Regions from separate parts of the Pseudovibrio sp. W74 genome, predicted to be linked through region 3. Evidence: riboswitches for the same ligand, from Rfam matches in the RefSeq annotation. Region 3 holds a riboswitch; each other region holds the start of a gene.
The links. Region 3 has a riboswitch for thiamine pyrophosphate ahead of thiM (hydroxyethylthiazole kinase). Riboswitches for the same ligand answer to the same signal wherever they lie in the genome.
Positions count from the first base shown of each region.

Region 1: another riboswitch for thiamine pyrophosphate. It lies ahead of PsW74_RS00170 (ABC transporter permease); the one in region 3 lies ahead of thiM (hydroxyethylthiazole kinase).
Region 2: another riboswitch for thiamine pyrophosphate. It lies ahead of thiB (thiamine ABC transporter substrate binding subunit); the one in region 3 lies ahead of thiM (hydroxyethylthiazole kinase).

Region 1 is NZ_LMCJ01000001.1:34,267-45,125, reverse strand. It holds gene PsW74_RS00200 (phosphoserine transaminase) at 1-1,143, shown strand, start outside; gene serA (phosphoglycerate dehydrogenase) at 1,273-2,871, shown strand; gene PsW74_RS00190 (M20/M25/M40 family metallo-hydrolase) at 3,015-4,061, shown strand; gene PsW74_RS00185 (DMT family transporter) at 4,128-5,048, opposite strand; gene PsW74_RS00180 (adenylosuccinate synthase) at 5,416-6,708, shown strand; gene PsW74_RS00175 (hypothetical protein) at 6,746-8,512, shown strand; TPP riboswitch at 8,642-8,749, shown strand; gene PsW74_RS00170 (ABC transporter permease) at 8,876-9,634, shown strand; gene PsW74_RS00165 (ABC transporter substrate-binding protein) at 9,661-10,599, shown strand; gene PsW74_RS00160 (CHASE2 domain-containing protein) at 10,672-10,859, opposite strand, start outside.
Region 2 is NZ_LMCJ01000013.1:223,168-234,026, reverse strand. It holds gene PsW74_RS10090 (hypothetical protein) at 1-292, shown strand, start outside; gene katG (catalase/peroxidase HPI) at 884-3,061, shown strand; TPP riboswitch at 3,178-3,284, shown strand; gene thiB (thiamine ABC transporter substrate binding subunit) at 3,318-4,298, shown strand; gene PsW74_RS10075 (ABC transporter permease subunit) at 4,274-5,821, shown strand; gene PsW74_RS10070 (ATP-binding cassette domain-containing protein) at 5,808-6,500, shown strand; gene PsW74_RS10065 (LysR family transcriptional regulator) at 6,729-7,772, opposite strand; gene PsW74_RS10060 (glutathione S-transferase family protein) at 7,753-8,730, shown strand; gene PsW74_RS10055 (DMT family transporter) at 8,730-9,656, shown strand; gene PsW74_RS10050 (nuclear transport factor 2 family protein) at 9,717-10,094, shown strand; gene PsW74_RS10045 (SAF domain-containing protein) at 10,397-10,732, shown strand; gene PsW74_RS10040 (UxaA family hydrolase) at 10,732-10,859, shown strand, end outside.
Region 3 is NZ_LMCJ01000007.1:92,568-103,426, forward strand. It holds gene PsW74_RS06205 (2-oxoglutarate dehydrogenase E1 component) at 1-271, shown strand, start outside; gene odhB (2-oxoglutarate dehydrogenase complex dihydrolipoyllysine-residue succinyltransferase) at 338-1,846, shown strand; gene lpdA (dihydrolipoyl dehydrogenase) at 1,948-3,351, shown strand; gene PsW74_RS06220 (hypothetical protein) at 3,408-3,839, opposite strand; gene thiE (thiamine phosphate synthase) at 3,919-4,560, opposite strand; gene thiM (hydroxyethylthiazole kinase) at 4,544-5,356, opposite strand; TPP riboswitch at 5,429-5,531, opposite strand; gene PsW74_RS06235 (tyrosine recombinase XerC) at 5,591-6,550, opposite strand; gene PsW74_RS06240 (phospholipase D-like domain-containing protein) at 6,632-7,717, opposite strand; gene PsW74_RS06245 (endonuclease) at 7,808-8,542, opposite strand; gene PsW74_RS06250 (transglutaminase domain-containing protein) at 8,899-9,486, shown strand; gene fsa (fructose-6-phosphate aldolase) at 9,557-10,210, opposite strand; gene PsW74_RS06260 (primosomal protein N') at 10,448-10,859, shown strand, end outside.

The DNA of each region.
Region 1 (10,859 bases), on a different contig from region 3:
CCGGTAAACCCGAACTTTTCTTCGGGTCCATGTGCCAAGCGTCCGGGCTGGACACCTGCAATCCTTGCAGATGCGCCTATTGGCAGATCTCACCGTGCAAAGATTGGTAAGGCGAAGCTGAAAGAAGCTATCGAGTTGACGCGTGAAGTCCTCGAAGTGCCTGCTGATTATAAAATCGGAATTGTTCCTGCTTCTGATACAGGTGCCGTAGAAATGGCACTTTGGTCGCTGCTTGGTGCGCGCCCAGTTGATATGGTTGCCTGGGAAAGCTTTGGGTCCGGTTGGGTTAGCGATGTCATGAAGCAGCTCAAGCTTGCGGATGCACGCAAGATTGAAGCTGGCTATGGCGAGTTGCCAGACCTCAACTCTATAAATTTCGACCACGATGTGGTCTTCACCTGGAACGGTACCACCTCTGGTGTGCGAGTGCCGAATGGTGATTTTATTCCGGCAGACCGTAAAGGCCTGACCATCTGCGATGCGACTTCTGCTGCTTTTGCGCAGGAGCTGGAATTCGATAAGCTGGATGTTGTAACTTACTCCTGGCAGAAAGTGCTGGGTGGTGAAGCTGCTCACGGCATTCTGATCCTGTCGCCTCGTGCTGTTGAGCGCCTTGAGAGCTATACGCCTGCATGGCCGATGCCAAAGATCTTCCGCCTTACTAAAGGTGGCAAGCTGATCGATGGTGTATTTGAGGGCGCTACCATCAACACGCCGAGTATGCTTTGCGTTGAAGATTATCTGGATGCTTTGGGTTGGGCCAAAGAACTGGGTGGTCTGAAAGCACTGATCGCTCGTGCTGATGCAAATACCGCTGCAATCACCACTTGGGCTGAGAAAACTGATTGGGTTGACTTCCTGGCAGTAGACCCGGCAACCCGTTCCAATACTTCTGTTTGTCTGAAGATTGTTGATCCGGAAATCACGAAGCTTGATGACAAAGCGCAAGCTGCATTTGCCAAAGCGATCGTGAACCTGCTCGACAAAGAAGAAGTGGCATTCGATATTGGAGCATACCGCGATGCGCCGTCTGGTCTTCGGATCTGGTGTGGTGCGACGGTTGAAACTGCCAATGTAGAAGCGCTTATTCCCTGGTTGGATTATGCTTTTGCTGCAGAAAAAGCAAAGCTGGTTTCTGCTTAAAATTCCTTTTTTTTGAACGAAAAAGTTCCGGTCGCCCTGTGTGACCGGTTAACCTGACGCAAGAAGTGTATCTGGCTCCCGCAACACATGAATGGGAGGGTACCTTCGTTGACTTGAAAGGTTAGCCCGATGGCTCCTAAAGTTCTTATTTCCGACAAGCTCTCTGATAAAGCAGTTCAGATTTTCAAAGAACGCGGTTGCGATGTCGACTTCCTGCCAGACGTTGGCAAGGATAAAGAAAAACTCGCTGAAATCATTGGTAAATATGATGGTTTGGCGATCCGTTCCGCAACCAAAGCAACAGAGAAAATCATCAAAGCGGCGACTAACCTGAAGGTTATCGGTCGCGCTGGTATTGGTGTCGATAACGTTGATATTCCGGCAGCGACTGCCAAGGGTATCGTTGTGATGAACACGCCGTTTGGTAATGCCATCACGACTGCTGAACATGCGATTGCGATGATGTTTGCAGTGACCCGTCAGATCCCGGCTGCTGATGTTTCCACGCAGGCTGGCAAGTGGGAAAAATCCCGCTTTATGGGTAACGAAGTCACCTCAAAAACATTGGGTCTGGTTGGCTGCGGTAACATTGGTTCTATCGTTGCGGATCGCGCTATCGGTTTGAAAATGAAGGTGATTGCGTTCGATCCGTTCCTGTCTCATGAACGTGCTATCGACCTTGGTGTTGAGAAGGTTGAACTGGAAGACCTCTTTAAGCGCGCTGACTTTATTACACTGCATACTCCGCTGACTGATCGTACCCGTAACATTATTGATGCGGATGCAATCGAGACCATGAAAGATGGTGTCTACCTCATCAACTGTGCCCGTGGTGGTTTGGTTGATGAAGATGCTCTGCGTGCTGCGCTGGACAGTGGCAAGGTTGCGGGTGCTGCGGTTGACGTGTTTACTGTAGAACCAGCTAAAGAGAACGTTCTGTTTGGTGCTCCAAACCTCGTATGTACGCCTCACCTTGGTGCCTCCACTTCTGAAGCTCAGGAAAACGTTGCGCTGCAGGTAGCTGAGCAGATGTCTGACTATCTGGTCAATGGCGCTGTTTCTAATGCTCTGAATATGCCGTCTATTACTGCGGAAGAAGCGCCACGCCTTGCTCCATTTGTGAAACTGGCGGAGCAGCTTGGTTCCTTTGCTGGTCAGGCGACAGAGACAGGCATCAAAGCTGTTCGTATTGAATACGAAGGCGATGTTGCAGAAATGAACGTCAAGGCTTTGACCGCCGCTGCACTTACAGGTGTTCTGCGTCCTCTGCTGCAGACTGTGAATATGGTTTCTGCTCCTGAAGTTGCTAAAGAGCGCGGCATTGTGATTGAAGATGTTCGCCGTGAACAGCATGGTGCTTATGAGAACTACATTCGCCTAACTGTTATCACCGAGCGTCAGGAACGTTCTGTTGCTGGTACGGTGTTTGGTGATCAGAAGCCGCGTATCATTCAGATCAAAGGCATCAACATGGAAGCAGAACTTGGCGAGAACATGCTTTATGTGACCAACCAGGATAAGCCGGGCTTTATTGGTCAGCTGGGCTCCATTCTTGGTGATGCGAAGATCAACATTGCGACGTTTAACCTTGGCCGTAAGGTTGAAGGTGAAGAAGCGATCTGTCTTGTTGAGATTGATGGCGAAATTGCTGAGACGACCGTGGATGAAATCGCTGCGATTGCGCAGGTGAACCAGGCGAAACTTCTGCATTTCCCTCAACAGGGCTAAGCTATTTTTGGGAATAGATTAGGAAAAGGCGGCCTTCGGGCCGCCTTTTCTTTTTCCGGTGGTCATGTGACTAGTGGAAATTGCTTATCTTTGCACTTGGCGCCATGATGCAGACTGGTTCCATTTCGAAGTAGAAAGCTATTATGAATATTGATCTGCTGCGCCGCCTCTGCGAAACCCCTGGCGTTCCTGGACATGAGCATCGAGTACGCGAGATTATTCTGAAAGAGATTGAAGGCCTGTTTGATGATGTTCAAACGGATGCCATGGGGTCTCTTATCTGCCGCCGTGATGCACGCAACGCGCCTGAAAATGGTGAGAAGCCAAAAAAGGTTATGCTGCTCTGCCATATGGATGAGATTGGCTTCCTTGTTTCGCATATCACCGAGAAAGGCTTTGTCTATGTACAGCCGGTTGGCGGTTTTGATGCACGCAATCTCTTCTCCCGTCGTGTGTTGGTCTCCACAGATGAGGGTGATCTGAAGGCGGTGATGAATCCGGCTGGGCGACCAGTTCACACTGCTCCGCCTGAAGAGCGCAAAAAGATCCCTGAAGTCACTGAGTTCATCATCGATCTTGGCCTTGGTAAGAAGACCAAGGAGGTGGTCAAAGTAGGTGACATGGTCACTCTTGATGAGCCGCTGATTGAGATGGGCGAAAAAGTTGTCTCCAAAGCGATGGATAATCGGGTCGCATGCTGGCTTGGTATTGAAGCTATGCGTGCGCTGGGGGATGCGGATCATACCTGCGAAATCTATGTCGCGTTTACCTGCCAGGAAGAGGTTGGGCTACGCGGAGCGAAGACTGCGGCCTATGCCATTAAACCAGATATCGGCCTCGGTGTTGATATCACGCTTGCTTGCGATACGCCTGGGGTGCCAGAGCAAGATCAAACGACTGAGCAAGGTAAAGGTTTTGGGCTTCACGTGAAGGACGGCTGGTTCATTGCCGATCTGGAGCTTGTAAAAGAAATCGAAAATCTGGCTATTGAGGAAGAGATTCCGTACCAGCGCACCATGTTGAAGGGTGGCGGACAGGATGGGGCTGCTGCTCAGCAGGCGGCTGCTGGTGCTAAAGCAGTCGGTATCATGGTTGGCACTCGTTATGTGCACACAGTTACCGAGATGATTGATAAGAGTGATCTTCTTGCTGCACGCGATATTCTGGCTGCTTATCTGAAGCGCTGCTGACACCGCAGGCTGTTGCTTAATAAGAAGCCTCCAGATCCTACCTACGATAGGGCTGGAGGCTTTTTGTTAGGCGGGTGCCTGTGCTTTTCCTGTCAATCTGCGGGTGAGCCGGCCATCAATGAGCAGCAAGGCGGTGAAGATAGCGGCCATACCGATCCAGTGATTGGTTTCCAGCCGTTCATTGAGGAAGATCGCACCCAGCAGAATCGCGCTGACCGGGATAACCAGTGTTACGGAGGCCGCGTTCGTGGCTCCGGCGAGTTTGAACAGCTGAATGTACAAAATGAAGGCGAACCCAGTGCATGCCAGCGCGAGGATGAGGACACTTGCCCAGGTCATCGCTGAGGCCTGCATCAGTTGCTCGGCTGGTGCCGAATAGAGGACTGCGGGTATCAGCAGGATTGTGGAGGCTGTGAGCTGGCCCGTTGCCAGTGCAGCAGGTGGCAGTTTACGCAGGCGCATAATGATAACAGCACCGAAGGCATAACATAAAGCTGCCCCTAAAACTGCGAGCTGTGGCAGGATCTGACCGCTGGCTCCACTCAGGGTATCACTGCCAACCATGATTGCCACTCCGATAATTCCAATCATGGCGGCAACGAGCTTGGTCGCGGTCAACTTTTCTTCGTTACTCAACACCTGCATGACAAGCATTGTGAAGATTGGGGTGAAGGCATTGAGAACGGATGCCAGTCCGGCTGCGATGTATTGCTGACCCCAGAAGATGAGCGAGAAGGGGACGACATTATTTATGAACCCGAGGAGGAGGAAGCTGCCAATCCATTTTGCAGAAAGCGGGATGGTTTGTTTTGTGATGAACAGGAAGCCCCACATGCCCACCGCAGCAATTCCTACTCGGAGGAAGACCAGAGTGATGGGGCCAATTTCTGTTAGTGCGACTTTGGCAAAAAAGAATGAGCTGCCCCACAGGGTGCCCAGCAATAGAAGAATAGACCAGCCCAGCCAGTCAAGTTTTTGTGCGTTCATAAAGCGTATTCAACTTAGTGAAATTTCTTGCAGGAATTGCAAAAAATGAGAAATTGGAACTTACGCTAGTAATATCACTTGCTGTTGTGCCTGTACCACCCGATTTGCGAGTAAAACAATCAACAGAGGTTCACTCTGATCGCAAAAATTACAGTCTTGGCCTAATTTTGAAGGAAAAGGGCTCGTATTTAAGAGATTGACAGATTATAAGGCGCTGTAACTGCGCCCCGGCTCTTACGCCGGGGTTTCTTATGTTGTCTCTCACGATTTGCATTCTGAGCTGGCAAGCCACTTTATACAGAAATAGCAAATCGTATGACGGCGTATTTTAGGAATACGCTGGCAGCCGCAGGAGGGCTGAAGAATCATGGCCAACGTTGTCGTAGTTGGGTCACAATGGGGTGACGAAGGTAAGGGTAAACTTGTCGATTGGCTCTCTGAGCAAGCCGACGTCGTTGTACGCTTCCAAGGCGGACACAATGCAGGTCATACGCTTGTAATTGACGGAACGAGCTACAAGCTGGCATTGCTGCCATCTGGTGTTGTTCGTGGGAAACTTTCTGTCATTGGCAATGGCGTTGTGATTGACCCTCATGCACTGGTTGCTGAGATTGCACGTCTTGAAGAGCAGGGCGTTAAAATCTCCCCGGAAATCCTGCGTGTTGCTGACAATGCTACTCTTATTTTGAGCCTGCACCGCGAGCTTGATGCTTTGCGTGAAGATGCAAGCCCGGCAGGCACCAAAATCGGTACCACCAAACGCGGTATCGGCCCTGCTTATGAAGATAAAGTCGGTCGTCGTGCAATTCGCGTGATGGACCTGGCAAACATGAGCACGCTGCCAGCCAAGATTGATCGTCTGCTGACCCACCACAACGCTATTCTGCGCGGTCTGGGTCGCGATGAGATCTCTGCTGAGACCATCTACAAAGAGCTGGAAGACGTAGCTGATAAAATCCTGCCGTACATGGATAAAGCCTGGTACATGCTGGACAAAGCGCGTCGTGAAGGTAAGCGTTTGTTGTTTGAAGGTGCGCAGGGCGCGCTGCTCGACAACGACCACGGCACTTATCCGTTTGTAACCTCCTCCAATACAGTTGCAGGTCAGGCTGCTGCTGGTAGTGGTCTGGGTCCAAACTCCATCGATTACGTTCTGGGTATCACCAAAGCTTACACCACTCGTGTGGGTGAAGGTCCGTTCCCAACCGAACAGCAGAATGAAGTTGGTGAGTTCCTTGGTACCCGCGGGCACGAGTTTGGAACGAACACTGGTCGTCGTCGTCGGTGTGGCTGGTTTGATGCAGTGATTGTCCGTCAAACCGTTTGCACCAGCGGAATCAATGGGATTGCATTGACAAAGCTTGACGTTTTGGACGGACTGGATGAAATTAAGATTTGTGTTGGTTATGAGCTAGATGGTGAGCGAATCGATTACCTTCCGGCATCTCAAGGTGCTCAGGCGCGGGTTGTTCCTATTTATGAGACCCTGCCTGGTTGGAAGGAAACGACCAAAGGCGCACGGACTTGGGCAGAATTGCCAGCACAAGCTGTGAAATACGTTCGGCATGTTGAAGAGCTGATTGGTGCTCCGGTTGCTCTGTTATCAACAAGCCCTGAACGTGATGACACAATCCTGGTTCAGAATCCATTCCAGGATTAAGTCTTGAAATGAAGCTCTGGGGGCAATGGGCAGTTAAATGGCGGACTACAATTCCGTTCTAAAAAAAGCGGTAGCTGGTTTACAAGAGAACACAGGTTCTGCACGGCGGGCAGTTTATCAACGCGCGCGGAATGCAATTGTAAAGCAACTTAAAAGTTACGACCCACCTCTGTCTCCCTCCCAGATCACTGAGGAGCAGCTGAAGCTTGAAGAGGCCATTCGTAAGGTCGAAGCGGAAGCTGCTCGTGAGTCTCTCGGGTTGGGGCGGTCTAAAACCACCCCAGCTCCAAGTGCTCCAAAACCTGCAGTTCCAGAAATCTCTGCTGCATCACCGCCTGCTGGCGATACGCCTAAGGCAGGTGCAAAGGCCGATACTCCAGCGCGCGATGAGCCGAAAGCACCTGCTGCTAAAGCAGATGTGTTTAAAGAGGCGGTTCGTGCTGCTCAGGATCTCGGCAACGCCGCACATCAAGCCAATCAGATGGCGCGTGATCAGCTGCCTGAAGCTTCCAGCGAGCGCAAAGAGCCTGACCTTGGCTCCATGGATGACAAAGAGACGGGTGAACCTGCTGCGTCTCTGCCAACCAAAGGTGCTGTTGAGACGAGCGCAGAAGAGCGCTCCTGGGTGCCGGGTGAGGCACGTCGCACTAAGCTGGAAACAAAAGGTAAGTCGCGTCCTGAGATCGATGAGCCGGCCAAGGTTAAGCCAAAGACGAGCCGTAAACCTGCTTCCTCCCGCAAACCAGCGGTTGCGCAACGCGTTGGCGATGCGATTGAGCAGGAAGAAGGGCTGAAGCCTTCCAATACATCGGGTATTGTCGGTATAATTGTGGTCATACTGATAATCTTGGGCGTTACCGCAGGTGTCTATAGTCTGCGTGATGTTATTCTCTCTTTAGTGCTTCCAGTTGAAACCGGTGAGACTGTTGCGCCAGAGAGCGCACCTTCGAATGAAGATGAGCCGCTTCGGGTTCAGCCGGAACGCACGCCAAAGAAGAACACTGACCGCTTGTTGCCATCTGATGAAGGGGCAAAGGTTTCGCCGGATGCGACACGGGTGCAGACGACCCGGATTACCCGGAATTCTTCCAGCGCAGCGCCAACCGAGGCAGTAACTGAGCCTCCAGTCGTGCGTGTGGTCGAAGCTCCAGCAGCACCGGTAGAAGACACATCTTCTGCGCAGGTTTTGCCGGTGACGGAACCTGCTCAGCAAAGTACTGCAGTTGAGACCAATTCTGTTCCGCCAGCTGAAACCATTGGAACGGAAGCTACGGTTTCTCCTGTTGCACAACAGAGCATACTTTACGAAGAGGCTTTGACACCGGGTGCTGCAGGTTCTGCATCACGCGGGAACGTTGTTTGGTCATTGGATGAAGCTAATGGCGATTCTGTCATCAAGGCTGTTGCTACGCTACCATCTCGTAACTTCTCTGTTGAGATGACGTTGAAGCCGAATAGCGATCAGTCTTTGCCAGCAAGTCACTTGCTTGAGCTGAACTTCATCTTCCCAGAAGGGTTTGATGGCAAGGGCGTTGAGAAGGTGCCTGGCCTGATCCTGAAGAAGACAGAGTCCGAAGCAGGTGATCCGCTTGATGGTGCTGCCGTGAAGGTTTCTGACACTCTCTTCTGGATTGCGCTGTCTGACAGTGATGAAGAAAAAGCGAAGAACCTGAAGCGTCTTGCTGAGCGTGAGTGGATTGATGTTCCACTGCTGTACAACAGCGGTCGCCGTGCAATGTTGACCTTTGAAAAAGGCACAACCGGCAACAAAGTCATCGCACAGGCAATCAAGAGCTGGAAGTAATCTAGTTTCAGATATTTAGATTAGATTTCAAAGGCCTTGGCTCTCTCAGAGCTGAGGCCTTTTTCATTATGCTGTCGTCTGTCAGAGCAAAATCTGCTTGCATCCTTCAGCAGAAACGCGCATGTTCCTTGCTATTCCGAGGGGTGCTTTTCTTTCGAAAAGCTGAGATTGCGATGAGCTAAACCCTTTGAACCTGATCCGGGTAATGCCGGCGAAGGGACGGGACCTGAGCCATTCTTCCCGGATCTCCATGTTTGCATTTTGCTGTAACGGGAGATCCTGTGCTGAAAACATCCCAGAGAGCTAATGTAGCTCCGTTCTTCCGCCTGTTTGTGATGCCCAATACCATTGTTGGGAGTCTGCATGCTGAAGCGAGCTTTGAAACGAATTCTCCGAAGTCTTTTCGGGATTTTGCTTTTTATCGCCATTTGGGAGAGTGTGGTTCAGATTGGAGAGTTTCCTCCGTTTCTGTTGCCAGGTCCGGCGGCGGTTTTTTCCGCTTTTCTCAATCAAGGTGTTTTCCTGCTGCATCATGCAGGCATTACCGCTTGGGAGACTGTTCTCGGCTTTCTCTTTGGCGTGAGTGCTGGAGCTTCGCTGGCTGTTTTGTTGGCAGCGTCTCCTCGGATACGCCTGTTTCTGCTGCCTCCGATTGCGGCGACCCAATCTCTTCCTGTGTTTGCAATTGCACCGCTTCTGGTGCTGTGGTTCGGCTTTGGGCTCGCCTCCAAGGTTGTGATGGCCGTGATTGTGATCTTCTTTTCTGTGACCTCGACTTTCTTCGATGGTTTGCGCAGGACTGATCAATCACTGCTCGACCTTGGCAAGCTGCACGGTCTGAACCGCTGGCAAACACTTCGCTACATTCGCATTCCAGCCGCCTTGCCGTCTCTGGCCTCTGGTATGCGCATTGCAGCGGTGTTCGCTCCTATTGGGGCGGTGGTTGGAGAGTGGGTTGGTGCAAAAGGCGGTCTGGCTTTCATCATGTTGCAATCCAATGCACGCATGCAAACAGCGACGATGTTTGCGGCGTTGATTTTGCTTGCGGTGATGGTGTTGAGCCTGAGGGCAGTTGTTGAGTTCGCCACTTCTCGGATGATCTATTGGCAGAAAGAGATCTAGGTCTCAGAGTATGAGGACGTAACCTTATGAAAAAACTAGGTATGCTGTTTGGTGCGGCAATGCTTGCGAGCACGCTTCAGGTGCAAGCAGCGGACAAGCTGACTGTGTTGCTGGATTGGTTTGCGAATCCGGACCATGCACCAATCGTGGTTGCCAAGGCGCGGGGTTTCTTTGAAAAAGAGGGCCTTGAAGTTGAGCTGATTGAGCCTGCTGATCCTTCCATGCCACCAAAGCTTGTTGCAGCAGGGCAGGGTGATATTGCGGTTTCCTATCAGCAGACGTTGCACCCGCAAATTGATGAGGGCATGCCGTTGATGCGGATCGGGACGCTGGTCTCTACACCTCTTAACACGCTAATTGTTTTGGAAGACGGACCGATCAAGGAGATTGCAGACCTGAAAGGCAAGCGTATTGGTTATTCCACATCCGGGTTTGAGAACGCCATGCTTGGGAAGATGCTTTCCAATGCAGGTCTAAGTTCTGACGATGTGGAGCTGATCAACGTGAACTTTTCGCTCTCACCATCTTTGATGGCTGGGCAGGTTGACGCGGTGATTGGTGGTTACCGTAACTTCGAGCTGAACCAGATGGAGATTGAAGGTGCGAAAGGCCGCGCGTTTTATCCTGAAGAGAACGGTGTGCCTGTCTATGATGAGCTGATTTATGTGGCTCACAAAGACAAGCTGGATGATCCGCGTTTGAAGAAGTTCATCAATGCGATTGAGGCGGCTACTGTTTATCTACTTAATAATCCGCAGGACTCCTGGAAGAGCTTCCTTGAGGTCTATCCAAATCTGGATGATGAGCTGAACAAGCGTGCCTGGGCGGATACTCTGCCGCGTTTTGCCAGCCGTCCAGCTGCTTTGGACAATGGCCGTTATGAACGGTTTGCAAGTTTTCTGATTGAGCAGGGGCTCATTAAAACAGCGCCTCCAGTTGAAACCTACGCGGTTGAACTGCGCTAACCGGTATAGGTCTAAACTAAAATTTGAGCCTCCGAGTTTCGGGGGCTCTTTTTATTTGTAGGCCAAATGCCGTTATTGCGCTGCATCCTTGACCGCTTCGTGTTGAGCCAGATCGCTGAGGATGTATTTCTCAAAAGCAGCATAGATGGTGTTGTACTCACCCTCAGAGAGTGATTTACATTCATCTACCAGCGTCAGGGCTTTCTTCTTGTCATTCTCCTCAAAGAGCGCAAAGACCATGTTGCAGTGGATGTTTTTGA
Region 2 (10,859 bases), on a different contig from region 3:
TACGTTCGCAGGCGATACAGAAATTCCCAAGGGCCAAATCAAAATCTACATTGAAGACACTGCCATCAAGGACAGTACACGAGAACTCACCACCCAGACCCATCTCAATAGCTTAGGCAAATCAAAAGCCATCGACTTTTCCGTCGCTCGCCCCTCAAACGTTCAGGCGTCACCAACACTCCGGATCATAGCCCAACTACAACGCCCCGACGGCTGGCTCCTCGCCCAAGGCAGCATTAAGGTTAATTCCGGCAAGCCATTGGGCATTATGCTTTACAGGACGATGTATTGATCAACAAATAAGAAGTAACAAAAGTTATATTTTTATAATTATACTTAATTAATCAAATTTCGTCAGATCACATAGATACAGTCTATTTGGTTCATAATTTCTATTGTGACGCTCTGAAAATGGTTGGGGGGACATGCAACATTGAACTTAGCAGACTTCAACTATTTCGTACTCTAGCTCAGAGCAGAATTATCCGACAGATACGTTCGTACAGCTGTCAACACACACTGACATGGTTTTGCCTTGTTATGTGGCAATCTATACTCAGATCCTCATGCCTTGAAGCAAGATAGAAAAATCTAAACACATTTACCATTCTCACTTGGTTGAAACAATGAGACTTAGAGACCATTTGCAACATCTTTTAAAACTAAAATTCAATATATATTTTAGGCTGATAACAACGCAGATCTCTAAAAAACTATACAATAAGAAAAACTTATTGATATGCGTAGAAGATGCAATTTCACTTAATGTGTTTGGCGACCTATATTCAGTCTAGAATTTGCTGGATGCATCGTTTCGTCTCACCGCTTAAGGTAAACGCTACGTCAAAACCAGCAAGAGCCAAATTAGATAGTGGAGACAGCAATGCACGGTAACGATGTCAAGACAGCCGGTGTTTGTCCGGTGGTACATGGCGCGAACACATCGATGGATAAGCCGGTTACCCGATGGTGGCCTGATGCTTTGAATCTCGACATCCTCCATCAACATGGTGCGCGTACCAACCCGATGGACCCAGGCTTCAACTATCATGATGCTGTTAAATCACTCGACTTCGAAGCGGTGAAGGCAGACGTTCATGCGCTCATGACCGACAGTCAGGACTGGTGGCCAGCGGATTGGGGTCATTATGGTGGCCTGATGATCCGCCTTTCGTGGCACACAGCTGGCTCTTATCGTCTGGCAGATGGTCGCGGTGGCGGCGGTTCCGGCAACATTCGCTTTGCTCCGCTTAACTCCTGGCCTGATAACGCAAGCCTCGATAAAGCCCGCCGTTTGCTTTGGCCTATCAAGAAAAAGTACGGCAACGCTCTCTCCTGGGCTGATCTGATTATTCTCGCAGGCACTATCGCCTATGACTCCATGGGTCTGAAAACCTTTGGTTTCGGGTTTGGCCGTGAGGATATCTGGGGTCCGGAGATCGACACCTATTGGGGATCTGAGAAAGAATGGCTTGCGCGCAGTGAAAAGCGTTATGACGATCTGGATGATCCTTCAACGCTCGAAAATCCGCTTGCAGCAACCCATATGGGTTTGATCTACGTGAACCCGGAAGGCGTAAATGGCGTTCCCGGTCCGCAAAAAACAGCCGATCAGATCCGCGAAACCTTTGCTCGTATGGCAATGAATGACGAGGAAACTGCTGCGCTGACTTGCGGTGGTCATACCGTTGGTAAGACCCATGGACGCGGTGCTGTCGATAACATCGGCGTCGCACCGGAAGCCGCAGGTCTTGAAGAACAGGGATTTGGCTGGTCTAACCCCGGACAGGATGGCAAAGCAACGAATGCCTTTACTTCTGGCATTGAAGGTGCGTGGACCACACACCCAACCACATTCGATATGGGCTTTTTCGATATGCTGTTCGGCCATGAATGGGAGCAGGTAAAATCGCCTGCCGGCGCATGGCAATGGGAACCGGTGTCCATCAAGGAAGAAGACAAACCTGTTGATCCAACAGACCCGTCTGTTCGTCACAATCCGATCATGACGGATGCGGACATGGCGATGAAGGTTGACCCGATCTACAACGAGTACTGTCAGAAATTCATCGCAGATCCTGAGTACTTCAGAGATACGTTTGCGCGTGCATGGTTCAAGCTGACACACCGCGACATGGGACCGAGAGCCAATTATCTTGGCCCGGATGTGCCGAAAGAAGACCTTATCTGGCAGGATCCTGTTCCAGCAGGCAACACCAACTATGATGTTACTGCGGTGAAAGCAAAAATTGCGGCAAGTGGTTTGAGCAATGAAGACCTGATCAAAACCGCTTGGGACAGCGCACGTACCTATCGCGGTTCTGATATGCGCGGTGGTGCCAACGGTGCTCGTATCCGCCTTGCTCCTCAAAAGGATTGGGTTGGCAATGAGCCAGACCGGCTTGCCAAAGTTCTGGCTGTGCTTGAACCAATCGCAGCGCAGGCAGGAGCCTCAGTCGCAGATGTGATCGTGCTGGCAGGAAATGTTGGTGTGGAAAATGCCATCAAGGCAGCTGGTTTCAACGTGGAAGTTCCATTCGCTTCTGGTCGCGGTGATGCAACAGATGCGATGACAGACGCGACATCCTTCTCTGTTTTGGAGCCTATTTCTGATGGCTTCCGTAATTGGCAGAAGCAAGAGTACGCTGTTAGCCCGGAAGAGATGATGCTGGATCGTGCTCAGCTCCTCCGCCTCACTGGCTGGGAAATGACTGCACTTGTTGGTGGCCTGCGCGTTCTTGGTGCCAATTATGGCGGATCAAAGCACGGTGTCTTCACGGACCGCGAAGGTCAGCTGACAACGGACTTCTTCGTCAACCTGACCGATATGGACAACAGCTGGCATCCACTCAAAGATGGCACCTATGAAATCCGTGACCGCAAATCTGGCAAGCCTAAGTGGACTGCAACCAGTGCAGACCTTGTGTTTGGCTCCAACTCAATCCTGCGCGCTTATGCTGAAGTGTATGCTCAGGATGACAACCACGAAAAGTTCGTCCGCGATTTCGTGGCAACATGGACCAAGGTCATGAACGCCGACCGCTTCGACCTGACAGCCTAATAAATGCGACGAGCCTGGGCAGGAAACTGCCCGGGCTTTTTATTGCAACTCCCTACAGGTGCTCTCCAGACGCTGGCTATATCCAGTTGCGCTTCTGTGTTTTTCCGGTTAAGAACCGCTTGACCTCGGGGTGCGCGTATTTGTCGTGCTGAGATGCTTTAGTGGCGAACCCGTTGAACCTGAACCGGCTAGAACCGGCGGAGGGAAGGGTACCGGTTTCATCCATCCTTGCCCTCTCGCCGCAATGGAGGATGACTTGAAACATCTGTTAATTGCTGCGGGATTACTCACTGCAACATCAGCGATGGCTGCTGAGAAGCCTCAACTGACAGTTTACACATACGACAGCTTCGTTTCTGACTGGGGCCCAGGCCCAAAAGTGGAAGAAGCGTTTGAGGCTGTATGCGAGTGTGACCTGAAACTTGTTGGCGTCGAAGATGGCGCAGCACTGCTTTCCCGCATTCGTCTTGAAGGTAAAAACTCAGATGCCGATGTGGTGCTGGGTCTGGACACCAATCTGGTAGAGACTGCCAAGAAAACTGGCCTGTTTGCACCACACACTGTTGAAGCCCAATACACACTGCCAGTGGAGTGGGCTGACGAAACCTTTGTGCCGTACGATTGGGGCTACTTTGCCTTCGTACACAAGGCTGGCGAAACCGTACCAACCAACTTCCGCGAGCTTGCAAAGAGTGATGCCAAGATCCTTATTCAGGATCCACGCTCCTCTACGCCCGGCCTCGGGCTGCTGCTTTGGGTGAAAGCGGCTTACGGAGACGAAGCTGCTGATGTGTGGGCGGATCTTTCCGATAACATCGTGACGGTTACAAAAGGTTGGTCTGAAGCCTACGGTCTTTTCCTTGATGGGGAAGCGGAGATGGTGCTCAGTTACACCACGTCTCCGGCTTACCACCTAATTGCCGAGGAAGATAACAGCAAAACCACTGCTGCGTTTGAAGAAGGCCATTACATGCAGGTTGAAGTAGCGGCAAAGCTTGCCGGAACTGATCAGCCTGAGCTGGCAGACAAATTCCTGAACTTCATGGTTTCAGATGCTTTCCAGACAATCATTCCAACAACCAACTGGATGTATCCAGCTGTGACACCAAAAGGTGGTTTACCTGCTGGCTTTGACACACTGCAGGTGCCGGAAAAAGCTTTGTTCTTTAAGCCTGAAGAAGCTGCTGCTGCTAGAAGTGAGGCTCTGCCGGAATGGCTAGAAGCGCTCAGCCAATAAGTTCGCTTCCCGGTGTTGCCGCGGCATTTCTTGTCGCGGCACTCATACTTGGCACGTTGGCCGCGGTTGCTCTGCGAGCTGAAGCGGGTCACGGCTTTTCCTCTTCCGATTGGGCCGCTCTCAAGTTTACGCTCACTCAGGCTGTGCTTTCTGCAGTGATCAGTGTTGCACTGGCTGTGCCGGTTGCGCGCGCCCTGGCGCGACGGCGGTTTCCGGGCCGCAGTTTGCTTATTGCCCTGCTTGGTGCCCCCTTCATTCTTCCAGTTATTGTCGCCATTCTTGGGTTACTGCAAGTGTTTGGCCGTGCGGGCTGGATATCTGATGTGCTTGTCTATTTCGGTGCTTCATCCATTCGCATCTATGGTCTCCACGGTGTTGTGCTGGCTCATGTTTTCTTCAACCTTCCGCTGGCAACCCGATTGATTTTGCAGGGATGGCAAGAGGTTCCTTCAGAGCGCTTTCGCCTTGCAGCGCAACTTGGATGTGATGGAAAAGCCCTGTTTCGGCTGATAGAACTCCCCATGCTCGCGCGCACCTTACCCGGTGCACTGGCTGTGATCTTTGCGATCTGCCTGACAAGCTTTGCTGTTGCTCTGACGCTTGGTGGTGGACCGCGGGCGACAACTATTGAGCTGGCGATCTACCAGGCTTTTACATACGATTTTGATCTTGGCCGTGCCGCGCTGCTTTCTGCATTGCAACTCACGCTCACCGCTGCTGCGGCTTTCGCAGCGCTGAAGCTCTCACGCGGTGAAGGGTTTGGTGCGGGACTAGACCGTGCGATCCAGCGCTGGGATGGCGGTGCACCTGTTGCAGACATCCTCTGGATATCACTTGCAACGCTGTTTTTGCTTTTGCCGCTCAGTGCCGTTGTTCTGTCAGGGCTTAGCGGTCTGTTTCTGGTGCCGTTTATTGTGTTGAAGGCGGCCCTCGTTTCTGTTGCTGTCGCCGTAGCCAGCACAGTAATCTTGTTGCTGTTCGCGTTGCCTATGGCAGCCGCAATTGCCATTCGCCGGCATAGTGTGGTTGAACTTGCTGGAATTCTGGGATTAGCGGCATCCCCGCTGGTGATCGGAACGGGCTTGTTTATCATTATACGTCCATGGGCAACCCCGTCTGACCTTGCTCTTCCAGTGACAGCACTCGTCAACGCGGCGATGGCATTGCCGTTTGCACTTCGCATTCTTGTCCCTGCTGCACGAGATACGGTTTCGCGACATGGACGGTTGGCCTTGTCTCTGAATATGGAAGGCTGGGTGTTCTTCTCACGTGTCCTCATTCCACGTATGCGGCCACAGATCGGGTTTGCTGCGGGGCTTGCTGCGGCACTTTCCATGGGAGACCTTGGCGTGATTGCCCTGTTTGCAGATCCGGAAATTGCAACGCTGCCTTTACAGATTTACCGCTTGATGGGGGCATACAAAATGCAGGCAGCAGCCGGCGGAGCTCTTTTACTGCTTGTGCTTTCAATGGCACTGTTCTGGATTTTAGACCGGGGAGGTCGCTGGCATGCTGAAGCTTAGCTCTTGTCTCATTGCAAATGGCCGGTTCCAATTGCAGGCCAATTTGCACGTTGAAGCTGGCAGTAGCGTTGCCGTTATTGGCCCATCAGGCGCAGGAAAATCAACCCTGCTTGAGGCTATTGCCGGGTTCCGTGAATTATCGCAAGGACGCATTTTCTGGAAGGAACAAGAGCTTACCAAGCAGGCTCCGGGAAAACGCCCAATCGCCATGCTGTTTCAGGATGGCAATCTGTTTCCGCACTTAACCGCGGCCCAAAACGCAGCCCTTGGTTTGCGGCCTGACGGAAAGCTCTCAAAACCTGAGCAAGAACAAGTAGAAGCAGCCCTTGCGCGGGTCGGACTGGCAGGGATGGGAGCACGCAAACCAGCTGAATTGTCTGGTGGCCAACAAAGCCGTGTCGCGCTTGCCCGTGTATTGGTTCAGCACCGTGATCTGCTGTTACTCGATGAACCCTTCGCGGCCCTTGGTCCTGCGCTTAAAGCCGAGATGCTGGACCTGGTCGCAGATCTAGTTGCAGAAACAGGCACGACGCTTCTCATGGTCAGTCATGACCCACAAGATGCCCGCCGCATCACGAACAAAGCAATCCTCGTCGCCGACGGATCAGCGCACCCACCTGCTGAAACCCAACAACTGCTCAACAACCCACCGCAAGCATTGCGGGAGTATTTGGGGTGATCCTGTAATCACAAGTATCTAAAAGATGCTAACCCGCCCGCTCGAAAGCGTGATTGGTGTAACTATCGCATTTCTGATTTTATCAAGCTACCCATTATCACTGCATGCCAAGAAATTGATGGATTTAGTCCACTAATATACTCAAGCCGGCAGCTGATGATAATTTCGAATAAGTTCCACGTGTATTCGGTGTATTCTAGACATTAAAGAATTTGAAGAACCACTAAGTCAGAACAACCCCTCATCCCAGTAAGGTTTATCGCCACCGATTTCTGATGAGATGAAGTCGATGAAGCTGCGGGTTTTAGTAGGGAGGTATTGGCGGGCGGGGTAGACGGCGTACATGTTTTGGGTTGGTAAGGTGTATTCTGGCAAGACTTGGCGTAATTCTCCTGATCTTAGGTAATCACCTGCTGCGAAGGTGGTCAGTCGACCGATTCCGCAACCGCCTAAAACAGCAACTGTGAGGGCGTCGCCATTGTTGACTTGGAAATTGCCAGAGGCTTCAATTTTGATGGGTCCGTCTGCACCCTCTAACGTCCATTCTTGCTGGTCACTAAAGTATGCGTAATGCAAGCAATTATGGTGGTGTAGATCTTTCGGGTTTTCTGGCATTCCAAACTCATCCAGATAACCGGGAGAGGCTGCTAGCACGTTGCGGCAAGGTGCTATTTTTCGAGCGATCAAGGACGAGTCCTGAAGGCGCCCTCCTCTGATTGCCAGATCAAATCCGCCATCAACTAAATCTACCAAGCGATCATCCATGATCATATCGATGCTGATTTCTGGATTATTCTTTAAGAACTTAGGGATCAGCGGAGCTATGTGTAGCCGGCCGAATGTCATTGGGACATTTATCTTTAGCCGTCCCTTTGGCTTGCCCTGTAGCTGCGCAACGGCACTTTCTGCTTCCTGCGCTGCAGCCAATGCATCTACCGCGCGAGCGTAGTAAAGTTCTCCTGCTTCAGTCAGGCTAATGTTGCGGGTGGAACGGTGGAGAAGACGCGCACCAAGATGTTCCTCCAGCAAAGAAACCCGTTTGCTGACAGCTGACTTTGAAACGCCAAGCTGCCTCGCAGCAGCGGCAAATCCCTTTTGCTCAACCACCGTTACGAAAACGGGTATTGCATTTATATGTTCCATTCGCCCTGTCTTATTCGTTCTCTTTTTCTCACCAGCAAGTTTCCATATTAGGTGATTATCGCGAAATAGGAAACTTACTAAGTTCTCTTCAGAAGAAGAGGACAATCCGATGGCTATGATGCTTATCAATGGGCAACTGCATGAAAAACCCAAAAGCAGTGACGGAACCTATCGCCCTATCAGCAGCGATATTCGTAACTGGATAGAACCGAATGTGGCTGCTGAGTTTCCTGCGGAAGAAGATCGCTACCATCTTTACACATCACATGCGTGTCCGTGGTGCCATCGTGTGATGGTGATGCGATCATTAATGGGATTGCAGGGGATCATTTCTGTCAGCGAGATGCATCCGATCATGGGGGATAAGGGATGGCAGATTGACCAGACCTTGTTTGATGATGCAGCAGGTGTTCCAAGAGACACATTTATTTTTGACGTCTATTTACGCGCCTTTCCCCAGTACACCGGCGCGCTTACGGTCCCTCTCCTGGTCGACAAGAAGACAAACAAGATCATCAGCAATAATTCAGCGGACATCATGCGGATGCAGAACACAGCTTTTGCTGGTCTGGCTTCCTCAAACATCAATTTTTATCCAGCAGCATTACGCGAGGAGATTGATGAGCTTGCTGATTTCATTCAGGAAAACGTGAGTTCTGGCGTCTATCGCGCTGGCTTTGCAACTTCTCAAAGTTCTTATGATGCTGCTGTCTCTAAGCTCTTTGAAGCTCTTGACCTTTTGGAGGCTCGGCTGAGTGTTCGGCGTTATCTGGCAGGAGCTCAAATCACCGAAGTTGACTGGAAGTTTTTTGTTAGTCTCATTCGGTTTGATGCTGTTTACGTGACACATTTCAAAACCGATCTGCGACGCATTACAGATTATCCCAATCTCAGCTCATATCTCCGCGAGCTCTATCAGTATCCTGGTATCGCAGAAACAGTGAACTTCCAACGTATGCGGGAGCATTATTTCCGCAGCCACCGTCATCTCAATCCCACAGGTATCGTTTCAATTGGCCCGCAGCCAGATCTTCTGAAACCGCACGGTCGCGACCAGACCAGTGTCTTCCAAAAAGGAGCTGCCTAATGGATCGTCAAGCAACTTATACGGAAACTGGAAAGCACAATAATCCAACAGGTTACATCATCCTGATCGGCGCAATTGTTGGCGTTAATTACGCTCTTGCCAAGCTTGTGACAAAAGCTGGGGTCACAGCACTGAGCGCAACATTTGCGCAGTTACTATTGGCGGGTTTGTTCCTCTACCTCTTGCTTCATCTGAAGCATGAGAGCCTCTCGCTGAAACGCCGCCATATCAAGTATTACATCATCAATGGCTTTCTTGGGATCACAGTGCCTTCGCTGGTTGCATACCTGGTCCTACAGCATATTCCAGCCTGGCTTTTGACTGTTCTTGTAACTCTATCGCCTTTGATTACGGCGGTGCTCTCATCAATCGTCGATGGAAAGCTGATTGCAACACAGCGGCTTGTCGGGATTTTGGTTGGGCTTGCCGGGATTAGTTTTGTGACACTCAGTAGCGCTCAAGTCAGTCAGTTTGATCCTATCTGGATTTTGATTGGGACAGGCATGCCTTTGTCGCTGGCAATTGCAAACATCTACCGCAACAAAGCCTATCCCCAAGACGCCTCCTCAGTTGGGACTGCAACCGGGACCATGTTCTCTCAAGTGCTGTTGCTGCTGCCTTTGCTTCTTCTTGGCGATAGTCTGCCAGCGCTTGTCGAGCCAATCCAGGACATCTGGTGGATCATCCTTGGCATCGGACTTCTTAGTGCAGCGAGCTATGCTCTCACGTTCTTTATTCAAGACAGAACGGACAGTGTTGGCTTCAGCCAAGTCGGATATTTTGCCACAGTTTCAGGCATTTTGGTTGCTGCACTGGTGTTTTCAGAACCCATCAGCATGGCCATCTTCGCTGCTATTGCCGTTCTGTTCTTTGGGCTGGCACTGACAAACGGACACATTCAACTCACGAAACTTCGAGCTCCCTGAATACTGCCCTTTCAGATGCAGCAACCACTCTCCCAACCTAAAAGAACGATAGGAAAGAAAATGACATCCCTCACTAAGACACACGTAGATGCACGCGACTTTGCCAATAAGCTTTATCAAGCTGTTGACTCTTTGAGCGCTGAGGCTGTCGGATCTTTTTTGGCACAAGACGTACGGTTCCAGCTTGGGAATTTTGGTGAGATTTCAGGTTACCAGCAGGTTGTCGATGCAAATGCAACCTTTTTCCAATCCATCGCAGCTATGTCACACACACTCAAAGACGCCTGGAGTGTTGGTGATACAGTCATTTGCACGGGCGCGGTGCATTATACGCGTCATGACAAAAGCACACTCCAGATCCCTTTCTCAGCTGTTTTAAAGCGCAATGACACTCTGATTTATGACTATCAGGTCTATGTCGACGTTTCTCCACTTTAGGGGAAATAGCTGATCCCTTCCTGGATAGAACAGGGAGACTCATTTGGTGGCACGGCGTGAAGCTTTTGGTTTTGCGCCGTGTTTTTTTGTAAAAAGCCAGTATTTCTGCTAGATTTTACTTAGTTCTTCCTAGCTGAGAACATTCATGAGCCCCCAGTACCCGAATTTTTTCAAAGCTAAGTCGCTGAATTTTAATAATTAATTCCCCCGCCATCTCGATTGTCAGACAATATTGATTTTTCTCAAGACTTGATGTGTATTTTATGCAATAGTCGATTGTAGGACAATCGACGGAGTACATTATGATCAAGGCACTTCGCCTTAATGCTGCAGACAATGTTGCAACCCTGCTGGAAAATGCCAGCAAGGGGGAGACAGTTCTGGTGATCTCCGAACAAAACGAAAGCTTGGGAGAGCTGGAGCTTCTGCAAGCTATTCCCTTCGGCAACAAAGTCGCACTGCGCCCCATGAAACCAGAGGACCAGCTGATTAAAGGCGGCGTCGCAGTCGGCAAAGCAATCAAACCTGTTCCTCAGGGCCAGCTTGCTCACGTTCAAAACATTCGAAGCTTAAATCTGGATATTCCAGAGGTGATGATCAACGAAATCATCACCCAAATGGAAATTGAGGTGGACTGATGCAGACGTTCAGAGGCTATCAGCGAGAAGATGGATCTGTCGGCATCCGCAATCTCATCATGGTTATTGCTGCCGATGAGTGCGCGGAAGGCATCGCACGTGCGATCTCTGAGAAGACGCCCGGTAC
Region 3 (10,859 bases):
GCAGCTCTACCCGTTCCCGACCAAGTCCTTGTGCGTAGAGATGGGCCGCTTCAAGAATGCAGACGTAGTCTGGTGTCAGGAAGAGCCAAAGAACATGGGCTCATGGTTCTTCATTCAACAGTACATTGAATGGGTTCTGGAGCATGTGAATGCAAAAGTGCATCGCCCGCGTTACGTTGGCCGTCCACCAGCTGCTGCAACAGCAACCGGCTTGATGTCAAAGCACTTGGCTCAGCTACAAGCTTTCCTCGACGATGCATTCGCCGAGTAAGTACCTCGTAATCAGGTAAGTCCGACAGGCCTTTCAGGGGCCCTGAAACGAAAAGAGATAGAGACAATGGCGACGGAAATTCGAGTACCCACTCTGGGTGAATCCGTAACCGAGGCAACAATCGCTCAATGGTTCAAAAAGCCGGGCGATGCGGTGAATGCAGATGAGCCACTGGTTGAGCTGGAAACAGACAAGGTAACTGTTGAAGTACCTGCGCCTGTAGCCGGTAAACTGGACAGCATTGATGTGAAAGAAGGCGATACAGTTGAAGTTGGCGCCCTTCTTGGTTCCATCGCAGAGGGCGCAGCTGGTGCTGTGCCCGCTCCTGCTGCCGAAGCTGCACCGGCTGCTAAAGCTGCGCCTGCTGCAGCTGCTGAAACAGTTGAAGTTCTGGTACCACACGCTGGTGAAAGCGTTACCGAAGCTGAAGTTGGCGAATGGTCAGTTAAAGTTGGTGACGTTGTAAAGGCTGACGATATCCTCGTTGAGCTGGAAACAGACAAAGCTGCTCAGGAAGTACCTAGCCCAGTTGCAGGTACCGTGGTTGAAATCGCTCAGGCAACTGGCGCAACTGTTGAGCCGGGTAACCTGCTCTGCAAAATCGCTAAAGGTGACGGCGCAGCTGTTGCCGCTGCTGCTCCGGCAGCTGCCGCTCCTGCACCAACTGTTTCTGGCACAAGCATGCCAGCAGCACCTTCTGCTGCAAAGATGATGGCTGAAAAAGGCCTCTCCGCTGATCAGGTTGCAGGCTCTGGCAAGCGCGGTCAGGTTCTTAAGGGTGATGTTCTAGCAGCTATTGCTGCTGGCGCTTCCGCTGCTCCGGCAGCCGCTCCAGCTCCTGTTGGGGTGCGCGCCGTTTCAGCTCCAACCGATGAAGTTCGTGAAGAACGTGTTCGCATGACCAAGCTGCGCCAGACTATTGCGCGCCGCCTGAAAGATGCTCAGAACACTGCGGCTATGCTGACCACTTACAACGAAGTGGACATGAAGCCGATCATGGACCTGCGCAAGCAGTACAAGGATATCTTTGAGAAGAAGCACGGCGTAAAACTTGGCTTCATGGGTTTCTTCACCAAAGCAATTACCCATGCTCTTAAAGAAATCCCGGCTGTAAACGCTGAGATCGATGGCACTGACATCATCTACAAAAACTACGCGCATATCGGTGTTGCTGTTGGCACTCCGAAGGGTCTTGTGGTTCCTGTTGTTCGTGATGCAGACCAGATGTCTATTGCTGAAATCGAAAAAGAAATCGGCAACCTCGGTCGTAAAGGCCGTGATGGCAAGCTCTCCATGGCAGACATGCAGGGTGGTACCTTCACCGTTTCCAATGGTGGCGTCTACGGCTCCCTGATGTCCTCTCCAATCCTGAATGCACCGCAGTCCGGTATCCTCGGCATGCACAAAATTCAGGAGCGCCCGGTTGCGATCAACGGTCAGGTAGAAATCCGTCCGATGATGTATCTGGCTCTGTCCTACGATCACCGTATCGTTGACGGCAAAGAGGCAGTGACCTTCCTGGTTCGCGTTAAAGAGAGCCTTGAAGATCCACAGCGTCTGATTCTGGACCTCTGATGTAAACGTGCCCGGCACTGGCCGGGCACATTTGTTTTAAGGGAAATTGGCGCACTTCTCTTCGTTGCAGCCTTCTCCCGCCTACTTACAGGGATTTGCAAATGTCCTACGATCTCGTCGTCATCGGTACCGGCCCAGGCGGTTATGTTTGTGCAATCAAGGCAGCTCAGCTCGGCATGAAAGTTGCTGTAGTTGAGAAGCGTAAGACCCATGGTGGTACCTGCCTGAACATCGGTTGTATTCCATCCAAAGCTCTGCTGCACGCTTCTGAAATGTTTGAGGAAGCAAACCACAGCTTTGAAGCCCTGGGCATCAAAACTTCCAAGCCAAAAGTGGACTGGAAGGCAATGTTGGCGCACAAAGACAAAGTGATCGACGGCAATGTAACCGGCATCGATTACCTCTTCAAAAAGAACAAGATCGACGTTCACACTGGTACTGGCCGTGTACTTGGCGCTGGTCGCGTAGAAGTAAAAGCTGAAGACGGCTCTACTACCATCGTTGAAACCAAGAACATCGTGATCGCAACAGGTTCTGATGTGATGCCTCTGCCAGGTATCGAGATTGACGAAAAAACTATTGTCTCCTCAACCGGCGCTTTGGCTCTGGAAAAAGTGCCTAACCGCATGACTGTTGTCGGCGCTGGCGTTATCGGCCTTGAGCTTGGTTCCGTCTATGCCCGTCTCGGTGCTGAAGTGACCGTTGTTGAGTTCATGGACAAGATACTCGGCCCAATGGATGCAGACGTTTCCAAGCAGTTCCTGCGCATGCTGAAAAAGCAAGGCCTCAAGTTCAAGCTGTCCTCCAAGGTGACTGCGGTTCAGAAAAAAGGCCGTGCTCTGGAAGTGACCGTTGAGCCAGCAGCGGGTGAAGCCGCCGCCGCAGCTCTAGATGCAGATGTGGTTCTCGTCGCAATTGGCCGTCGTCCTTATACAGAAGGCCTTGGTCTGGCAGAAGCAGGTGTTGAACTGGACGAGCGTGGTCGCGTGAAGACAGACAATCACTACAAAACCAACGTTGACGGTATCTTTGCTATCGGTGATGTGATTGCGGGCCCAATGCTTGCGCACAAAGCGGAAGACGAAGGCGTTGCAGTTGCAGAAATGCTCTCAGGTCAGGCTGGTCACGTAAACTATGACGTCATTCCTGGCGTTGTTTACACCTCTCCAGAAGTTGCCAGCGTTGGCAAAACTGAAGAAGAGCTGAAAGCTGCTGGCATAAAATTCAAGTCCGGCAAGTTCCCGTTCTCCGCAAACGGTCGCGCGAAAGCAACGCTTCACACCGACGGTTTTGTGAAAGTTCTGGCTGACGCTGAAACAGATCGCGTGCTCGGCGTTCATATCGTTGGCGTTGGGGCTGGCGAAATGATCCACGAAGCATGCGTTCTGATGGAATTCGGCGGTTCCTCTGAAGATCTGGGTCGCACCTGTCATGCGCATCCAACAATGTCTGAGGCAGTGAAAGAAGCTGCTATGGCGACATTCGCCAAGCCAATCCATATGTAATCTGGAAGTTCCAGATTAAGAAAAAGCCGCTTCAGGAAACTGAGGCGGCTTTTTTGCTATTGGCGAACAAGGATGTAGCTGCGTGTCTTATTGGGAAACGTTGGATCGTGGTTTTCTGTTCGCACGTAAGCCTGAATACGCTCTCCCATTGGCCGAAGCTCAATGTGTTGCGCTTTGAAGAAGCCGCCAAACCGGAACGTTAGTACACCAGAAAAACTAAGCTGCCCTGGAGCCCAACCCCATTTGCAATCGCGAGGGGAGCAGCTGGTAAATGCGCGGGCGCGCACAACCAGTTGCCCATCAAGGCACTGGCCTTGAACTTCAATCTGAGAAAGCTCTTTCAAACGTGCTTTGGGATTTTCCCAGTCCCCCAGCTCCGCCATCTCTGATTTGCGGACTTCACAGGCTGTTTGAGCTTGAGCTGCTGAAACAAGAAAAGCAAACGTGCAGAAGAAAATGCACATAAATGTTGTTTGTCTAAGTTTCATGACTAAAAGCTCCCTGCCTAGTCCTCTCATATATCAATGTAGATGGGCTCTGCGAGGAGTAAATGCGTGTTTTATCCTATCACCCTAGGTCTTTTACGCTTTTGACGATGTCCTGAAGCTTGCGCGTAGCTGCGGATGGACTGGATGCCCCACAGATTGCAGAAATAACTGCAACTCCATCTGCCCCAGCTTTGATCACCTGATCCGCATTAGAAAGCGAAATTCCGCCAATTCCAACCACAGGCAACTGAGATTGAACCGTTAAACCGGCAAAGCTCTGCATACCCATGTCAGCCGCATCATCCTTACTGTTTGTCGGGAAGCAGGCGCCTATGCCAAGGTAATCGCAGGCGGAAAAGTCCGCAGCATCCAGCTCGTCCTGAGTGCTGACTGATAGACCAAGCAGCTTATCAGAGCCGATCAGCTCCCGGGCTTTCGTGGCATCCATATCATCCTGCCCAACATGAACACCGTCCGCATCAACCGCTAAGGCAACATCTACGCGATCATTGACGATTAGCGGCACATTCAGCGGTTTCAACGCTTGCATCAACCGCTCTGCCAGCTCAATTTGCTCGCGCGTGCTGCCAGTCTTGTCACGAAGCTGCACAACAGTAGCGCCGTTTTGTGCGGCTGCGATTGCTATGTCGACGGGATCCTGACCGGCGCAGTCTTGCGGCCCCAGCACCAGATAAACGGAAAGATCAAGCAACGGTTTCATGCATTTCAACCCGTGCAGTTGCGTTGAGGATATCGCTGTTCAGCTGATAGAGGCCGTTAATAATATCCAGCTGCAAGCTTGCTGGTCCTGCTGAATTTTTTGCAGCAATCTCACCAACCACTCCGAGGAAAACCATTGCATCAACAGCAGCATCAAACGGGTCATCGCAAACAGCCAGTGTCGCGCCAGTCAAAGCTGTTGCCGTGCAGCCAAGACCAGTCACATAAGGCATCATCTTATCCCCGTTGGCGACTTCAGCAGTGCGCGCACCATCAGTGATAAAATCGACAGGACCAGAGACGACAACAACAGCGCCCGTCTGCTTCGCCAGTTCTTTCGCTCCTGCCAGAGCAGCCTGAGAGCTATCCGTGCTATCAACGCCTTTTCCACCTGCACCCTGACCAGCAAGTGCCATGATTTCAGAGGCATTGCCACGAATGACGCTCGGCTTATTCTCCAGCAATTCACCAGCAAGCTCGGTGCGGAAGGTCAGCGCTCCAACAGCCACCGGGTCCAGCACCCAAGGGCGACCAGCTTTGTGGGCAGCAGCAGTAGCCAACTTCATGGTCTCTGCCTGAGCAGGGGTAACCGTGCCAACGTTGACCACTAATGCACCTGTAACACTTGCAAGTTCAGGGGCTTCTTCCGGGCCATCCACCATGGCAGGGGAGGCGCCAATGGCCAGCAGGGCGTTGGCTGTGGTGTTGGCCACCACGATGTTCGTCATGTTATGGACGAGTGGACTGTTGTCACGAATTGCAGAAAGAGTTGCGCAAGCGCTTTCGACACGACCCATTTTTATCCTCGGTCTTGTTGTGCGAAAGAGAGCTGGTATCAGGGACTTGGCAAACTGCCAGACAATCTATCCCCCAACACGGCGTGAGTGCTCCCTTCGCTGGAATTATCCAGAGCAGGTTCTTCGAGTATGATCTCAGCCACAACAAACGTGTTGGGCACCCCGTTTCACATCGATGAACCTAGGGGATCTGCTAAGGGAGATCAAGGTGATGTGAGGGAGGGGGACAACCTATCAACGACGCGGGTGTGCCTTGTCATAAGCGTCCAACAGCTGTGCACTGTTCACTTCCGTATAAATCTGTGTGGTAGAAAGGCTTGCGTGCCCCAGTAGCTCCTGAATGCTCCTCAAATCCCCGCCTTCAGACAGCAAATGAGTTGCAAACGAATGGCGTAAAGCGTGAGGAGTTGCGGTGTCTGGTAGACCAAGAGCACTGCGGATCTTTTGCATGGCCAGCTGGATCATGCGCGCATTCAGCGGGCCGCCACGAACGCCGCGAAACAGCGGTGAACTGCCCGACAGATCATAAGGGCACTGCTTTTTGTAGGCCTCAATAGCTTCTATTACCACTGGCAGAACCGGAACAAGCCGTTCTTTGTTGCCTTTACCGCGAATCTTCAGCGACTTATCCCCCTCCTTCGGCGCGGAGGCCGATGTCAGAGACAGCGCTTCGGAAATGCGGAGGCCGCAACCGTAGAGCAGTGTGAACACCGCTGCGTTTCGGGCTTCAACCCAGGGAGTGTCCTCAAAAGCGAGATCGCTGCTGACAATCGCTTTGGCTTCCTCAACGGGGATAGGCTTGGGCAGGCTGCGGGGAAGTCTCGGCGTACGAACCGCCGCAGCACCAGCCGCATTCACCTCACCGCGCTCCTCCAGAAACGAGAGGAAGGAGCGGATGCCAGCAAGGCCACGGGCAAGCGTCCGCGTTTGTGCGCCATCCCTCCGGCGGGTTGCCAGAAATGCGCGAAAGTCCTTTGGTTTCAAAGACTCCAGATGCCGCAGGGCAACCGGTTCACCTTCATAACTGGTCATGAAGCGCAGGAACTGACGGGTATCGCGCTCATACGCTTCCAGTGTCCGTTCAGCCAGTCGCCGTTCAGATCCCAGATGATCAATCCAGTCTTCAATCGCTGCGGTAACATCTGGTTTGCAGATGATGAGTAAGTCTTCGCCGCTATCAAGGGAATTTGCCATTCGCAAAGTGTAAGCGCCAAATCTGGCTGAATGGTTACCAAAAGATAAACATACACGCCTTTAAGAAAGGCCTGCGCAAATTTAGTTGATGACGATTGGCTGCCCATGATCACTGATGATCCGGTCAATCTCTTGCCGTGCTGCCATCGCAAACCGTTTCTGGTTCTCGGTTGGCACAACAGAATCCCCCAGAACGACGATGTTCTCGTCATTAAACCGGTTCGCCGGGCCTGTGTAATTGAAGCTACCAACAATCATAATGCTATCATCAATCACCATAAGCTTATGATGAAGCTTACCAATTCGGCTTGATCCGCGAACGAAATGCAAATCAGCACCAGCTTCTGCAAGGGGTTGGGTCGCTGCCCAGTCCTGACCGCCTTGCCGGGCATCAAGCGCACCACGTACCTTTCGTCCAGCCTCCATCAACAGCAACATGGCATCATCAATACCGGAGCTCTTGGAGAAGGTGAAGATCGCGAAATCTACCCGTTCCTTAGCTTTTGTCATCTGTTTGGTGACTTCCATCTCTGGCGCGTGGTCCGGCGCAAAGCAAACTTTCACGCGGATGTCGTCGACAATCACTTCTTTCGGCGTGTTCTCGGATTCGTTCTCATCAACGCTATATCGGCCAAAGCGTCCGCGTTTAATCTCCCTGAATTCCCGTTCAAAGATATCGGCAACCTTCTCATCTTTGATGATGAGAAGGTGATTGAGATTGCGATGTGTGCCGGTCTCAGTGAAGTTTGTAGAACCTGTCAGAACAGAATTGCCATCCCGGATAATGAATTTTTGATGGAATATCCGTGGGTTAAAGTCGGTCCGAACCCACACCTTAGAGCGCAGCAACGCCGCATGAAGTTGCCGGTTCACCTCGTTCTCAACACGAGGGTCGCTCGAATGCGGGTCTTCAGCAGGCTCATCCACACTTAAGTAATCCGCCTCGGATACCACTCGCACCCGCACCCCGCGCCGCTTTGCGTTGATAAGTGCGTTGGTTATGCGTTTATTGTCTATTTCTTGAATTGCTATGTCGAGCGAGCGCTCTGCAGCATCAATAAACCCGATAATCTCGCCCTCAAGATCATCCAGCGGATTATCCGGTAAATGATCGAGGACTGTCTTCGGACCAACAAGGAATTTCAGATTCTCAGTTTCAACTGCCATTGTACCCTCCCACCGTCATGATACCTTACCCTAGGGTAGATGATGTGTCGGTACACAATTATGACGGTAGGAAGCGAAAAGAGGACCTGGCTAGAAACCAACCGAAATAAGCGGATTGGTGTTACCCTGAATTTCCAGGATGCGAGCATCTCGCAGTTGCTCTTCTTCAGAGACCGGATCCTCTGCCATCCAATTGTTGAACATCTCGACCTCAGTCTCTGTCAAAGCCATGCCGTAGGTGGTCTGCATGTACAGATAGATCCGCGCAATATCACCACGCGTCTCAGCCATCGGCTCGGCAACTTTCCGGCTGCTATCAATCTCAAAATCACAAGCGCCATAAGTCCGGTCTTCGCCGGTGATAACGGCCATGCGATAATTGGAGCGGTCCCCGTTTAACTCACCAACGGCTGGAACGAGGTTATGGAGATCAGCTTCCATGCGCTTGAAATCTGCATCAACTTTAGAGCAGCACCGGCGGCCCTTATAGGATTTGCCTTTCTTGGTGGTACATGCGGGGTCACCTTCACTCCAACAGGCGCGTGTTTTGCCAAAACGCGAAGCTGGAACAATGTGCTCCCACTCAATCCGCTTGCCGCGCTTGGCATTTTTGCGCGGGGTATACCCGCAACTGTCCGCATCAACCTGCTTCTTTCCATTGTAGGTGCAACCACAATAGAAGGTCTCACGATACTCTTCTGATGGATAAATATGCTTCTCCAACAGACGCTTGGCCTGAGAGAAGCTGGTTGGCGGTGCAGAAAAGGCTGCAGTTGTCCAGATGCAAGCCAAAAGGGCAGCAGAGAATACGATGAGGTTACGCATGAAGAAGTCTTTCGCAAGCGTATCCCTGAAAAGTGGTCTCCGGTTTTCAGGCGAGGATACGCATTAATAAAGATCTTGAATGAGGCGCGTGAATGAAATGCACGCGACATATTCAAGATCACCATCAGAAACTGGCGAGGGAGAGTTAAGAAACCCCTGCCAACACTGTTTGACGCGGTGGATACTGGTTTGTGCCGTTCCACTTTGACCGAATGAATGGGTGTGAACCTTGCCAAGAGTGATGAGGGGAGGGGAAAACACAGGCAAACAAAAAAAGCGCTAAGAGGCTTTGTTTGAGGGCACTTTCGGGAAATACTACCTGCTTCTCATTTTGAATAGGGAGCAGTGAGAGCTAAGTGACGAAATACAATGAATTTTTGCAGAGTGTGATTTCAAAGAACAGCTTGTTGACGCTTCCGCAGATTTATCACCACGTGCGTAACATCCCATATGGATCGACGGGGAATCGTGACCCGAGGATTGTCTACACAAGCAATTTAGGTTCCTGCTCGGGGAAGCACATTTTGTTGAGAGACTTGCTCCGTGAGGCTGGATATCGGGCGGAGATCGTCACGATGTTTACATACTTTAATGAAAGCACGCCTATAGATGAAAGCTTCCCGGAAGAGCTTAAAGCAATTGCGACGCATGAACGGGTCCCGGATTTTCATCATTACCTGCGAGTTTTCGAACAGGAAACATGGTTGAATTTAGATGCGACTTGGCACGATGCAGTCATGAACTTCGGCTTTAGAGTGAATCATGATTGGGATGGCTCTACCCATACCAAGCTTGCTGCGGTCGCAGAGCAAGAATACCCCGTTACAGAGAACATAATTGACTTGAAGGCCCGCCTTGTTGCGAGCCTCTCACAAGATCAGCAAGAATTGCGCAGAAAATATTTCCAGCTTGTGACTGAGTGGATTCCAGAGAACGCAAAATAGAGCCCATAAAAAAACGCGGACCCAAAGGCCCGCGCTTAATATCATCGCGATATGCGAAAAAACAAAGAGCTTAAACGATGCTCTGACCGGTTGCTGCCCAGTCCTTCATGAATGCTTCCAGACCTTTGTCGGTCAGTGGGTGCTTCACGAGGCCCTTCAGTGTTGAAGGTGGGATAGTTGCAACATCAGCGCCGATAAGAGCGCAGTCTTTTACGTGGTTTGCGCTACGGATAGAAGCTGCAAGAATTTCGGTGGTGAAGCCGTAGTTATCATAGATCTGACGGATTTCAGCAATCAGGTCCAGGCCTTCAATGTTGATGTCGTCCAGACGGCCAATGAATGGAGAGATGAAGGTCGCGCCAGCTTTTGCAGCCAGAAGAGCCTGGTTTGCAGAGAAGCAAAGGGTCACGTTGGTCTGCACGCCTTTGTTCGCCAGAACGCGGCAAGCCTTCAGGCCTTCCAGTGTCAAAGGCAGCTTGATGCAGATGTTGTCTGCAATTGCGATCAGCTCTTCAGCTTCTTTCAGCATGCCTTCAGCGTCAGTTGCAACAACTTCAGCAGAAACAGGACCATCCACAAGCTCGCAGATCTCTGCGATGACTTCTTTCATTGGACGGCCAGATTTCATGATAAGAGATGGGTTAGTGGTAACACCATCGAGAAGACCGGTTGCAGCCAGCTCTTTAATGTCGTTGGTGTCAGCAGTATCAACGAAGAATTTCATGCCGGAAAGGCTCCTGATTTCTTAGTAGCCTCTCGTAGGGTACCGGAGGCCTAGGGGGGAATTCCGGTATGTGTTTAGCCCAGAGTGTATAGAAACAACAAGAGTAAAACCCGCTAAAGCGTATTCCCGAAAACTGGATTTCGGTTTTAGGATAAGAATGCGCAGCAAAACCAGCAAGTGCTCAACAGGGAATGGAGTTTCGTGAGTCAGCAAACTGAGTTTTTTGGCAACGGCCAGATGTGTGAACCAGAGGTTATTGTACCTGTGCTGGTTCCTGTCGCTGTCGCAGGTGCTTATTCCTATAAAGTACCCGCTGACATGGACGTACGCCCCGGTTCCATCGTGCGTGTGCCTCTTGGCCCGCGTGAGGTGATCGGCGCCGTTTGGGATGGAGAACCGGACACAAAGGTTAATCCCAAAAGGCTGAAAAGCATCCTGCATGTCTACGATACGCCCCCAATCGCTGAAGATCTTAGGAAATACATAGACTGGGTTGCCGCATGGACGCTGGGCGCTCCCGGCATGGTTTTGCGCATGGTGCTGCGTTCTGAGGAGGCTTTGGAACCAGAAACGCTGCTCTCTGGTGTGCGCTACATTGATGGCATGCAGCCTGACCGCATGACACCTGCGCGCTCAAAAGTCATGGAAC